3 regions of the Pseudomonas sp. HP_08 genome follow, and region 1 is predicted to be linked to each of the others. Evidence: riboswitches for the same ligand, from Rfam matches in the RefSeq annotation. Region 1 holds a riboswitch; each other region holds the start of a gene.
What was found. Region 1 has a riboswitch for cobalamin ahead of ACYAS9_RS27755 (CbtB domain-containing protein). Riboswitches for the same ligand answer to the same signal wherever they lie in the genome.
Positions count from the first base shown of each region.

Region 2: it holds a riboswitch for cobalamin, as region 1 does, so the genes downstream of both, cobO (cob(I)yrinic acid a,c-diamide adenosyltransferase) here and ACYAS9_RS27755 (CbtB domain-containing protein) in region 1, are expected to answer to the same signal.
Region 3: it holds a riboswitch for cobalamin, as region 1 does, so the genes downstream of both, ACYAS9_RS29250 (ABC transporter substrate-binding protein) here and ACYAS9_RS27755 (CbtB domain-containing protein) in region 1, are expected to answer to the same signal.

Region 1 is NZ_JBTOQC010000051.1:270,403-274,609, forward strand. It holds gene cobM (precorrin-4 C(11)-methyltransferase) at 39-785, opposite strand; gene ACYAS9_RS27745 (cobalamin biosynthesis protein) at 819-1,244, opposite strand; gene ACYAS9_RS27750 (CbtA family protein) at 1,228-1,929, opposite strand; gene ACYAS9_RS27755 (CbtB domain-containing protein) at 1,941-2,126, opposite strand; cobalamin riboswitch at 2,232-2,448, opposite strand; cobalamin riboswitch at 2,505-2,695, shown strand; gene cobW (cobalamin biosynthesis protein CobW) at 2,790-3,854, shown strand; gene cobN (cobaltochelatase subunit CobN) at 3,858-4,207, shown strand, end outside.
Region 2 is NZ_JBTOQC010000003.1:179,034-183,240, reverse strand. It holds gene ACYAS9_RS04895 (C40 family peptidase) at 1-246, shown strand, start outside; gene ACYAS9_RS04890 (C40 family peptidase) at 319-861, shown strand; gene ACYAS9_RS04885 (PQQ-dependent sugar dehydrogenase) at 883-2,196, opposite strand; cobalamin riboswitch at 2,301-2,513, shown strand; gene cobO (cob(I)yrinic acid a,c-diamide adenosyltransferase) at 2,609-3,220, shown strand; gene ACYAS9_RS04875 (cobyrinate a,c-diamide synthase) at 3,217-4,207, shown strand, end outside.
Region 3 is NZ_JBTOQC010000053.1:46,204-50,410, reverse strand. It holds gene ACYAS9_RS29255 (FecCD family ABC transporter permease) at 1-1,014, opposite strand, end outside; gene ACYAS9_RS29250 (ABC transporter substrate-binding protein) at 1,011-2,024, opposite strand; cobalamin riboswitch at 2,167-2,363, opposite strand; gene ACYAS9_RS29245 (FadR/GntR family transcriptional regulator) at 2,382-3,098, opposite strand; gene ACYAS9_RS29240 (ABC transporter ATP-binding protein/permease) at 3,520-4,207, opposite strand, start outside.

The DNA.
Region 1 (4,207 bases):
TGCGAGCGCTGCGCACTCGGTCGCGGGCAAGCGCGCTCCTACGGCCTGTACAAATGTGCGTGTCCCGCCCGGTACAGCGATGACTCGGCAAAATTGTCCGCTGCCAATACCCGCCCAACCAGAATCAACGCCGTACGCCTGAAGCCTTTGGCCGTTACCTTCTGCTCAATGTCCGCAAGCGTGCCCAGCACCCAATCCTGGTCCGGCCAGCTGGCGCGATGCACCACGGCAATCGGGCAATCGGCGCCGTAATGCGGCAGCAACTCATCGACAATCCGCCCGATATTCTTGACCCCCAAGTGAATCGCCATGGTCGTGCCGTGCCGCGCCAGGTCGCCGAGTGCTTCACCGGCAGGCATCTCGGTGCTGTCGGCAAAGCGGGTCAGGATCACGCTTTGGGCAATATCAGGCAGGGTCAGCTCGCTTTCCAGCAACGCCGCGCACGCCGCTGTCGCGGTGACGCCGGGGATGATCTGGAACGGAATATCCAGCTCGCGCAGGCAGCGAATCTGCTCGCCAATGGCGCCATACAGGCTCGGGTCGCCGGAATGGACACGAGCGACATCCAGGCCCTGTGCATGAGCAGATTTCATCAAGGCGACGATCTGTTCGAGGTGCAACTCGGCACTGTTGACCACTTGACGGGCGTTATTGCCTTCCAGCACCGCCATGGGTACCAGCGAACCTGCATAAATAATCACCGGGCAGCTACGGATCAGACGCTGGCCCTTGACGGTGATCAGTTCCGGGTCGCCGGGGCCGGCGCCGATGAAATAAACAGTCAATGAACACTCCGGAAGCTTGAATCAAAGCCGGCATTATCCGCCCCTTGATGGGCTGATTGCCAAGGCCAATGTCGCCTGGCGGTTTTTCCGGTACTCGATCAGCAGCCGGGAAGGGGCACCGCTCAACTGGCTGGCCATTGCCAGCGCGGCACTTTCGGCAACGCCATGACAGCCGGTGCGCTCGAAGGCGAGCGCCGAGCGATGGGTCAACTGGCCTTCATTTACCTGCAACTGCGCCGCACTGAAAAACACCAGCGGCAAGCCAAGCTGCCCGGCCAGTTGCCGCAGGCCTGGTTCGTCACGCTTGCTGTCGATAGAGGTCAGCGCACTGATCGCGCTGGTCTTCAGGCCGTACTCATGCAGGCTGCGCTCGATCAGGTCCAGCAGCACCTCGGCCGGGCAGCCTTGTTGGCAGCCCAGGCCGATCGCCAACAACGGTCTATCAGTATTGCCCGGCATGCCGGCCGCGACGGAACAGCCAGGCGCTGATCGCACCCAATGCTGCCCAGAACAGTGCATTGGTTACCAGGGAGGCGACGATAAACTGCGACTCCAGTGCTTCAGGCGCCAGGCTGGAATGCTGCTCCGGCTGTGGCGCGCCGATCACGTGCGGCACCACCAGCAAGGCAACACCCAGCAGCTTGAGCAGTGCGCCTCGACCGAAGACGATCAGCGCAAGACCGGCGGCCGTTGCCGCGGCGGTGGAAATCCACCAGGTCTGGCGCTGGCCAAGATCGGCCGCTGCGGTGCCCGGCAATTCCGGTGGCAATCCCAGCGTGGGTGCCAGAACAAATACCGCAAACCCGGCCAGTCCCCAGAACAGCCCCTGAACCGCGCTGCCCGGTGCGCGCAGGGTATAAAGCCCGGCCAGCATCAAGGCAAAACCCACGGCGACCACAAGGTTGCCGCCGGTGGTCGACAGCAGGCGCTGCCAGCCATCTTCCGGCGACCAGGCTTCTTCGTCGTGTTCATGCACATGCGCAGCAGCGCCCGGCTCATGGGAATGCTCTTGAGCGGCAGGCGCCTGCTCGAAGGTTTCTGCTTCAAGAATCAACGGCGTCAGCCACAGGCTTTGCACCAGGGTCAACAGCAGGGCCGCGAGCAGGCCGCTGAAACCGGCTGTCTGCACAATTCGCTTGAACATGGGTTCAGGTCTCAATGGCAAGGAAAGGCGGCGCTGTGCCGGGTGTCGTGCGCGGCGTTGTGCACGGCATCGATGTGCGAGAAGCCGGCGAAATACACCAGGCTGCAGCCGAGCAGAACGGCGCCGATGGCGGCGGTCAGGCGCTGGCTGAGGGTCGTGGGGGTAGCGGCTGAATGGCTGCTGCTGATGATCGACATGCTGCGTGCCTCTTGAGTGAAGGGCAGGTGTGAAGGGCAGGCATGCGCACGGACACCGGCCAGCGAACACGGGCAGGTATCGACTGCGCCCGCCCACCGCGGGGTGTCTGAATTCGATTGCGGGCCGGTCTCCGGGCTCGCGAGGGATGCTTGGAGCATCTGCCAGGAATCGCCTTCCCATGCCCGAGGGCACAGTGGATTGACTCCTCACTCGCTTACCGTTGCGGGGGCAGCACCGGACTTTGCGTCGCTTGAAAAACACAGACGCAGCACCGGTTTCCCGTTTCACCCTGTGAAGGGCACCCGTAACAAGGTGTGTAGAAGATCATGGGGCACGGCCAACGTCAATCTCGACATTGACCTGTCAGCGGCCACTGCGTAGCCTTGCGCCCTTGAGGTTCCTTGACCTGTACAGGCAAGGCTAAGACGGGAATACGGTCAAGCCGTAGCTGCCCCCGCAACTGTAAGCGGTCATGTTCGTCGCACAGCCACTGCGCAAGCGGGAAGGCGCGCCGGATGCCTTCAAGGCCACCGCCAGCCAGGAGACCTGCCTCAACCGAATTCTCACTACAACCGGGCGGGGTGATCCGGTGGCGATTCGCACTGTGCGCACGGCGTGCGGTGGTCGTCCTGCTTGCCCGCCGCATTGCCAAAGGGCATCCGATGAAAACTCTCGCCAAGCTTCCCGTCACCATCGTCACCGGCTTTCTGGGCTCGGGTAAAACCACGCTGCTGCGGCACATGCTCGACAACGCCGAAGGCCGGCGCATCGCGGTGATCGTCAACGAGTTCGGCGAGCTGGGCATCGACGGTGAAATCCTCAAGCAATGCACCATCGGCTGCACTGAAGAAGAGGCCAGCGGCCGTATCTTCGAGCTGGCCAACGGCTGCCTGTGCTGCACCGTGCAAGAAGAGTTCTTCCCGGTCATGCGCGAACTGGTCGAGCGCCGTGGCGACCTGGATCATATCCTGATTGAAACCTCGGGCCTGGCGCTGCCCAAGCCGCTGGTCCAGGCCTTCCAGTGGCCGGAAATCCGCAATGCCTGCACGGTGGATGCGGTCATCACCGTGGTCGACAGCCCGGCAGTCAAGGCCGGCACCTTCGCCGCTTACCCGGATCAGGTCGACGCGCAGCGCAAGCTGGACCCGAACCTGGACCACGAATCGCCGCTGCACGAGCTGTTCGCTGATCAACTGGCCAGTGCCGATCTGGTAATCCTCAATAAAGCCGACATGATCGACGCCGAAGGCCTGGCGGCGGTGCGCGCTGAAGTCGCCGAAGAGCTGCCGCCCGCGGTCAAGGTCATCGAAGCCAGCAACGGCCGCCTGCCGCTGAGCGTATTGCTGGGCCTGGGCGCCGAGTCGGAGCTGCACATCGACGGGCGCAAGACCCACCACGATCATCACGAAGGCGACGATCACGACGACCATGATCACGATGCCTTCGACTCGATCTCGATCAAACTGCCCGAAGCCGACGAAGCACGCCTGCTCGCGGCCCTGACGCAACTGGTGGTCGAGTACGGCATCCTGCGCGTCAAAGGCTTTGTGGCCATCCCCGGCAAACCGATGCGCCTGCTGGTGCAGGGTGTCGGCACCCGTTTCGACAAGCATTTCGACCGCGCCTGGCGCGCCGATGAAGAACGCGCCACGCAACTGGTGCTGATCGGCCAGGAACTGGACGCGGCCGTTCTCGAAGCGCGTCTGCACGCGGCACTGGCTGGCTGATCCATGCACCTGCTGAGAACCCAGCCCGGTGGTTTTGTACCGGACGACAGCATCGCCGACCTCGGGCAAACCCCCGCCGAGCTGGTGATTCTCTGCAGCGGCGACTCCAGCCTGGCCTTGCTGGCCGAGGCGGCGCAGCAACTGCCCGATGATTACCCGAGCCTGCGCCTGGCCAACCCGATGCAGGTGCAGAACCACGCCTCGGTCGACCTGTATGTCGAAGAGGTGCTGCAACACGCACGGATCATCCTGATCTCGCTGCACGGCGGCATCGGCTACTGGCGCTACGGCGTGCAGCGGCTGCTGGAACTGGCCGCGCGCGGTGTGCAGGTGATTCTGGTGCCGGGCGACGA
Region 2 (4,207 bases), on a different contig from region 1:
TTCAGCACCGCCGGCCGCGGTCGGGTCAGCCATGCAGCCATCTATCTGGGCGATGATCAGTTCATCCACTCCAGCAGCCGCCGCAGCGGTGGGGTGCGTATCGACAGCCTGGACGACTCGTACTGGAGCAAGACTTTCATCGAGGCCAAGCGTGCTTTGGTCATGGCGCCCGCCGCCGGTGAAGTACAAACCACTGCGATGACCTCGACCAGCGTGAAACCAGCTACTATCAAACGCCATAAATGACGTGATGCCCGGTCTCTGACCGGGTTTTTGCTTTCGGCAACTAGGCCGCATCCGGATGGAGAAGTTGTGGTTATGTCGATGACATTGCGCCTGGCTGTAATTTCCCTTGCTGCGCTGCTGGGTGCCTGTGCCAGCGCGCCGCCGCCCCCGCAACCCCGTATCGTTCAGCGCCCTGTACTGGCCGCGCCTGCCACCGTGCCTTCGGCAGCTGTCGAAGACGTGCTGTTCCGCGCCTTTAGCCTGGTGGGTACGCCGTATCGCTGGGGCGGCAATACCCCCGATTCCGGATTCGATTGCAGTGGCCTGATCAGTTATGTCTACCGTGACATGGCCGGCATCAGCCTGCCGCGCTCCACGCGCGACATGATCGTGATGAATGCGCCCACTGTCGGTCGCGAGCAGCTGCAGACCGGCGACCTGGTGTTTTTCGCCACCTCAGGCGGCTCGCAGGTATCGCATGCCGGTATCTATGTCGGCGAAGGCCGCTTCGTGCATGCCCCGGCCACGGGCGGCACGGTCAAGCTCGACAGCCTGAGCAAGCCGTATTGGCAGAAAGCCTATCTGAATGCCAAGCGCATTATCCACCCGGAAAACCTGGCACAGAACGGCCGCTGATTGCAGCGGCCGGTTCCCGCCTCATTGCGTTGAGGTCACCCGCCAGATCTTGTTGCCTACATCATCGGCCACCAGCAAGCCACCGCGCTGATCGTTGATCACGCCGACCGGGCGACCCTGGGCTTTTTCCTCCTTGTTCAAAAAGCCTGTCAGCACATCGATCGGTTGACCAGCGGGCTTGCCGTCCTTGAACGGAATAAACACCACCTTGTAACCACTGTGCGGCTTGCGGTTCCATGAGCCGTGCTGGCCGATGAACAAACCCTGATTGAATGGCGCGGCCAGGGTTTTGCCGTCAGCGAATACCAGGCCCAGCGAAGCGGTGTGCGGGCCTACCGCGTAGTCCGGCGCGATGGCCTTGGCGACCAGTTCCGGGTTTTGCGGCTCGACACGCTTGTCGACATGCTGACCGTAATAACTGTAGGGCCAGCCATAAAAGCCGCCGTCCTGCACCGAGGTCACATAGTCGGGCACCAGATCGCTGCCGATCTCGTCACGCTCGTTGACCGCTGTCCACAACTTGCCGGTCACAGGTTCCCAGTCCATGCCGTTGGGATTGCGCAGGCCCGAAGCGAAGATGCGTTTCTGGCCCGAGGCGCGGTCCACCTCCCAGATGGCGGCCCGGCCTTGTTCCTGGTCCATGCCGTTTTCGCCGACATTGCTGTTGGAGCCGACGGTGACATACAGCTTGCTGCCGTCTTTGCTGGCAATCACGTTCTTGGTCCAGTGGTGATTAAGCGGGCCGCCGGGCAGGTCAGTGACTTTGGTGGCCGCTGCACTGATGCGGGTCTGGCCGCTTTCATATGGAAAACTGATCAGGCGGTCTGTGTCGGCCACATATAAGGTGTTGTCCACCAGCGTGATGCCGAACGGCGAATTGAGGTTTTCCAGCAACACCGAGCGGGTCTCGGCGATGCCGTCGCGGTTTTCATCGCGCAGCAGGGTGATGCGGTTGGCGCTGGGCACGCCGGCACCGGCGCGGCTCATGACCTTCTGCGACACCCAGTCGCGCAGGCCCGAGCTTTCCTTGGCCGGCCCGTTGGACTCGGCCACCAGCACATCGCCATTGGGCAACGCATACAGCCAGCGTGGATGGTCCAGACCCTCGGCGAACGCCACCACTTGCGTGCCCGGTGCGGCGACCGGTTTGCCGCCTTCCGGCCAGCCGATGGCCGGAGCGATATTGACCGTCGGGATCAGGGTCTTGTTGGGCTCGGGCAATTGCGGATCAGGGCCGAAGCCGTCGGCGACTTGCAGCTTGGAGGTTTCGCCACAGGCTGCAAGGCCGCCAGCGGTGAGCAGAATGATTGCGTAACGCGGGTCGAGTCTGAACATGCCGGGGTTATCTCGCAAAACCAGAGGAGGTTAAAGAGTAGAGAAGTGCCCGCTCGGGAGGTTCAATCCCAATACTGTTTGACGCTGTTTGCCCAACCCTCTACCCTTCGCCGCTTGTTTCAGGTGCCTGGCAATCATTGATTGGCAAGGTGAAACAGGGAAGCCGGTCAGGAGCCATCCGATTCCGGCGCTGCCCCCGCAACGGTAGATGAGTCAAGGCTGTGTCCGACGCCACTGGGTTTGTCCCGGGAAGGCGCACCGCCAGGGACAATGTCCCGCTCATGAGCCCGGAGACCGGCCTGTCACTTTTTCACAGCATCACGGCGGGCGATGCTCTGCACAGGGTTACGCGCCTGCGGCCCGATGCTGTCCTGTCGTCTGCTTTCGCGTGCCCCCCAGCGGAGAGCTGAAGATGAACCAATCCCCCGAACGTGACGAACGCCATCTGGCGCGCATGCTGCGCAAAAAAGCCATTATTGACGAGCGTATTGCCAACTCCCCCAACGAATGCGGCTTGCTGCTGGTCTTGAGCGGCAACGGCAAGGGCAAAAGCAGCTCGGCGTTCGGCATGCTTGCCCGCGCCATGGGGCACGACATGCAGTGCGGCGTGGTGCAGTTCATCAAGGGCCGCAACAGCACTGGCGAAGAGCTGTTCTTCCGGCGTTTTCCCGAGCAGGTGCGCTACCACGTGATGGGCGAAGGCTTTACCTGGGAAACCCAGGATCGCCAGCGTGACATCGCTGCCGCCGAGGCTGCCTGGGAAGTCTCGAAGCAATTGCTCAGTGACCCGGCCATCGGCCTGGTGATTCTCGATGAGCTCAACATTGCCCTCAAGCACGGCTACCTGGACCTGGATCAGGTCCTGAGCGACCTGCAGGCGCGCCCGCCCATGCAGCACGTGGTGGTCACCGGTCGCGGCGCCAAGCCCGAACTGATCGAGCTGGCCGATACCGTGTCGGAAATCGCCATGGTCAAGCATGCCTTCCAGGCCGGCATTCGTGCGCAAAAGGGCATCGAGCTGTGAGTGACGCTGCACGCCAATGCCCCGCTGTATTGATTGCCGCCCCGGCTTCCGGGCAGGGCAAGACCACAGTAACGGCGGCCCTGGCCCGCTTGCATCGCAACCAGGGACGCAAGGTGCGCGTCTTCAAATGCGGGCCGGACTTTCTTGATCCGATGATTCTGGAGCGCGCCAGCGGTGCGCCGGTTTATCAGCTCGACCTGTGGATGGTCGGTGCCGAAGAAAGCCGCCGTCTGTTGTGGGAAGCGGCCAGCGAGGCCGATCTGATTCTGATTGAAGGCGTGATGGGGCTGTTCGACGGCACGCCGTCCAGCGCCGATCTGGCACGGCACTTCGGTGTGCCGGTGCTGGGCGTGATCGACGGCACCGCCATGGCGCAGACCTTCGGCGCGCTGGCACTGGGGCTGGCGCGCTATCAACCGGACCTGCCGTTTGCCGGTGTCCTGGCCAACCGGGTCGGCACCGTGCGCCACGCGCAATTGCTGGAAAACAGCCTGACCGAAGGCCTGCGCTGGTACGGCGCGCTATCACGCGAAACCGGCATCGAGTTGCCCAGCCGGCACCTGGGGCTGGTGCAGGCCAGCGAGCTGAACGATCTGGATGCACGCCTGGACGCCGCCGCCCATGCCTTGGGCAGCACCTGCGAAGTCACGTTGCCGCCGCCGGTCAGCTTTGCTGCCCCCGAGCCGCAAGCGGTCGAGCCGCTGCTGGCCGGGGTGCGTATCGCCATCGCGCGTGACGAGGCGTTTGCCTTTACCTACGGCGCCAGCCTTGATTTGCTGCGCAATATGGGCGCCGAGCTGAGCTTCTTTTCGCCGATCCATGACACGCAACTGCCCGACGCCGACAGCCTGTACCTGCCCGGCGGCTATCCCGAGTTGCACCATGTGACGCTGTGCGCCAACCAGCCGATGCGCGCGGCCATTGCCGCCCACCATGCGGCCGGCAAGCCGATTCTGGCCGAGTGCGGCGGCATGCTGTATCTGCTTG
Region 3 (4,207 bases), on a different contig from region 1:
GCTTTTCCCCCGGATCAGGATCAGCGCAAACACCGGCGCGCCGATCAGCGCGGTGATGACCCCGACCGGCAGGGTCTGGCCCTTGATCAGCGTGCGCGACAGCACATCGGCGGCAATCAGAAACAGCGCGCCGCACAATGCGCTGACCGGCACCAGTCGCGCGTGGCGCACGCCGACCAGCATGCGCACCGCATGCGGAATCACCAGGCCGACAAAACCGATGGAGCCGACAATCGACACCATCACCGCCGTAATCAACGCCGCGCAGGTAATCAGCAGCACCTGCACACGGCGCACCGGAATGCCCAGCGAGGCGGCCGAATCGCTGCCGAACATGAACGCATCCAGCGCCCGCCGATGCCACATGCACACCAGCAGGCCGGCCAGCACCACCGGCACCGCCAGCCATACCGAATGCCAGCGCACCCCGCTGAGGTTGCCGAGCAGCCAGAACATGATGCCGCGCGCCTGTTCGGAACTGGCCGACTTGGTGATCAAAAACGAGGTCAGGGCATTGAACAACTGCGAGCCGGCAATGCCCGCCAGAATGATGTGCCCGGCGGCGCTGGAACCCTGGGAAGAACGGGCGAGCAGGGTGACCATCGCGAATGCCGCCATGGCGCCGACAAACGCGCCGGCCGATAACGAAATCGCCCCGGCTCCCAGGCCCAGCAACGCCACCAGCACCGCGCCGGTCGAGGCGCCGGCCGAAATTCCCAGCAGGTAAGGCTCGGCCAGCGGGTTGCGCAGCAGCGACTGCAACACCACGCCCGACAGCGCCAGGCCGGCGCCACAGGCGGCAGCGACGATGGCGCGGGTCAGGCGGTAATTCCAGATGATGCCTTCATCGATAGGGTCGACCGGGTAACCGGCGCTCCACAGTTTATTGGCCAGGATCTGCCAGACCACTTCCATGCTGATGCGGGTTTCGCCGATGGCGGCGCCGGCGATCACCGCCAGCACCAGCACGACGCTCACCCACAGCACATGGCCCAGCACGACCTGGATTTTCATTTGGATTTGTTGAACCGGTCAGCGGCGTCGGCCAGTTCTTCGATGCCGGTGAACATGCGCAGGCTGGCCTGCATGGCGTCGGCATCGATGATGACGATGCGGTCGTTTTTCACCGCGTCCATGTTGCGCGTCACCGGGTCCGACTTGAGAAATTCCAGTTTTCGGGTGTAGTCGTCAGCCGGGAAGCGGCGACGGTCCATGCGTGCGATCACCAGAATGCTCGGGTTGGCCTTGGCGATGGTTTCCCAGCCAACGGTCGGCCACTCTTCATCGGACTCGACGATATTGCGCATGCCCAGGCTGTTGAGCATGAAGTCCGGGATGCCCTTGCGGCCGGCCACGTACGGGTCGATATCAAGGTCGGCGCTGGAGAACCAGAACACCGCCGACACATCCTTGGCCTTGTTGCGGTCAACGTTGGCCAGAGCCTTGGCCAGCCGTGCCTTCAGCTCGCTGACCACCTGCTCGCCGCGATCCTGAACATCGAAGATCTGCGCCAGTTGCTCGACACTCTTGTAGATGGTGTCGATGCGAAACGGCTCCAGGCGCGTGCCGTCGGCGCCGACCAGGTTGTCCTTGCCTTCACAGTCGGACGGCATGATGTAGGTCGGAATCTTCAGGTCATGAAACTGCTCGCGGGTGCCGACCACGCCCTGTTTGCCGACCATCCATTCCAGTTGCACGGCCACCAGCCCCGGACGCTTGCCGATCACCGCCTCAAAGCTTGGGTCGTTGTCGGCCAGGCGCTCGACCTTGTCGTTCTGTTCCTTGAAGCGCGGCTGCACATTGTTGAACCACAACGACGTGCCAGCCAGGCGCTCGCCCAGGCCCAGCTCATAGAACATCTCGGTGCCGGCCTGGCCGATGGTCACTGCCTTGTCCGGTGCCTTGGCGAAGGTCAGCGGCATGCCGCAGTTTTCCAGGGTCAACGGGTACTGAGTGGGCGCGGCGAGGCTCAGGCCGGAAAAGCCCAGAGCAGCAAACAGGGTGGCCAGGCGGGGCAGTGACATGAAAGGCGATCTCCATTCGTACAAAAGCGGGGCGCAGTGTACAGGCAGGAAATACATCGCGGCCGCTTCCCGACCGGCAGGAGGCAGCAAGACACACGGCCGACAGGCGTGCGCGGATGTCCTTCCCGGACACCCCGCCGGTCAGTAAAAGTGTGTGTCGGCAGGTCTCCTGACTGGCACGTCTACGCCTTGCTCCGGCCTTCCCGGGTTGACCCAGTGACCTCAATGGAGCGGCTCGATGCCTACAGTTGCGGGGGCAGTTTCGTTGTTGGCGCGTGCGGGCACGGCCTGCGAATTCCCTGTTAGTTCCTCTCGGAAACCGACGGGCGGCATGGTAAACGATCAACCAGCAAGTCGCTAATTGTTTGTCGCCAGCCGTTGCAGGCAATTGATCAAATGCAGACGCATCGCCGCGCGGGCCGTGTCGCTGTCCTGATGGCGGATGGCGGTGAAGATCTGCTCCTGCTCGCGGCTCTGGGCATCCGGGTCCTGGGCATCGGCCAGCACCGGTTGAGTGCCGAAGCCGGTGCCGATGCGCGGCAGGATGCTGCTGCCCAACTGATTCATCACGTCGGTGAAAAAACTGTTGGTGGTGCACAGGGCGATCTGGCGGTGAAACTCATAGTCGGCCTGCAGCGTGTCGCCGCCCTGGCGGGCACACACCTGCAACCGGTGCAGGGCCTGGGCAATGGCTTCAAGTTGTTCCGGAGTGCGGCGCCGGGCGGCGAGGGCGGCGGCCTCCGGCTCCACACTCAGGCGCAGTTCCAGTATGGCGACAGCGTCCTGGCGGCTGCCGAGGTGTGGCTGCTCGGCGGTGACACTGCGCGGTTGCGAGGCATCGACGACAAAGGTGCCGATGCCGTGGCGGGTCTCGACCAGACCTTCGGCCTGCAAACGCGACATGGCCTCGCGCACCACGGTGCGGCTGACGCCGTTATCACGACTGATGGCCAGCTCGGTCGGCAGTTTTTCACCGCTCCTGATCTCGCCCTCGCGAATTTTGCGCGAGAGCTCGGCGACCAGTTGCCGGGTCAGGTTGGAGCGACGGCCCGAGGCGGGAGAAGGGTGTTCCATGTCGATGGGGAAATCCTCACGCGCCGGTGCCGATTGATGAAGAAAATGAGCAACAGCAAGCCGAACAGAGTCGCCACTACTGAACGCTGCGACGGGTGCCCTTGGCCACCCGACTGCTCCAAAAAAGAAAGTGCTGCGCTCGGGGTTCAGCCGATGCGCTGCGTATACGCGGGGAGTCTTTCTTCGCCCGGAAGGGCGTGGACAGGATCGGGTAGTCGCGTGACACGGGTGCGGATAATGGTCATGACGGCCTGCTGATTTTGTAATTATTAGGGCTTTATTTATATGTTGTCATACAACTTGGTGGCGATTATTCGTCTGTGCAGCGGCCCGTGTCAATAGGTTGTGTGATGAATTTTATAGGTTTTCTGCGTTTTTCAGCATGCCGGAGTCGATAAAGAGGCAAAAGGCCGAGATATTTTCACGAAGATGTCATACCTCGAAGTCGCTGCCCGCCCTCCAGATCCAGCGTCCGTGAAAACAGCCGCGCCACACCGGGCTGGTGGGTAATGCCGACCACCAGCGTGTTGGGCAGTGCCTGGCGCACCGTCGTCAACAACTGGCAGGCGCTTGGCTCATCCAGCTGGTTGGTGGCTTCGTCCAGGTACAACGTTTGCGGCGCATACAACAAGACGCGGGCAATGCCCAGGCGCTGTTGCTCACCGCCCGACAATTCGCGGGCCCACTCGCATTGCGCCTCCAGGCGACCCGCCAGGTGGCCGAGACCCACCTGTTGCAATGCTTCGCTCAGGCGCTCGTCCGGCGGGCAGACGCTGGCCGGGTAGGCCAGTAACTGGCGCAGCGGCAGGTTGGGCAGATAAGGCTGTTGCGGAATCAACAGGCTGCTGCCGCCCGGCAATTGCCAGCAGCCGTGATACCACGGCCACAAGCCTTGCAGGGTGCGCAGCAAGGTCGATTTGCCCAGCCCGCTGCGGCCTTCGATGCGCAGCCACTGGCCGGGCGTGGCGATCAGGTTGAGGTTTTTCAGCAGCGGCTTGCCGTTGGGCAACTGCACTTGCAGGTTGTCCAGGCGCAACACCGAGCCGCGCGGGCACTCGCACACCTGGCAGCGGGTGGTGGCGATGGCCTGTTGAAACTGCCCGAGCCGC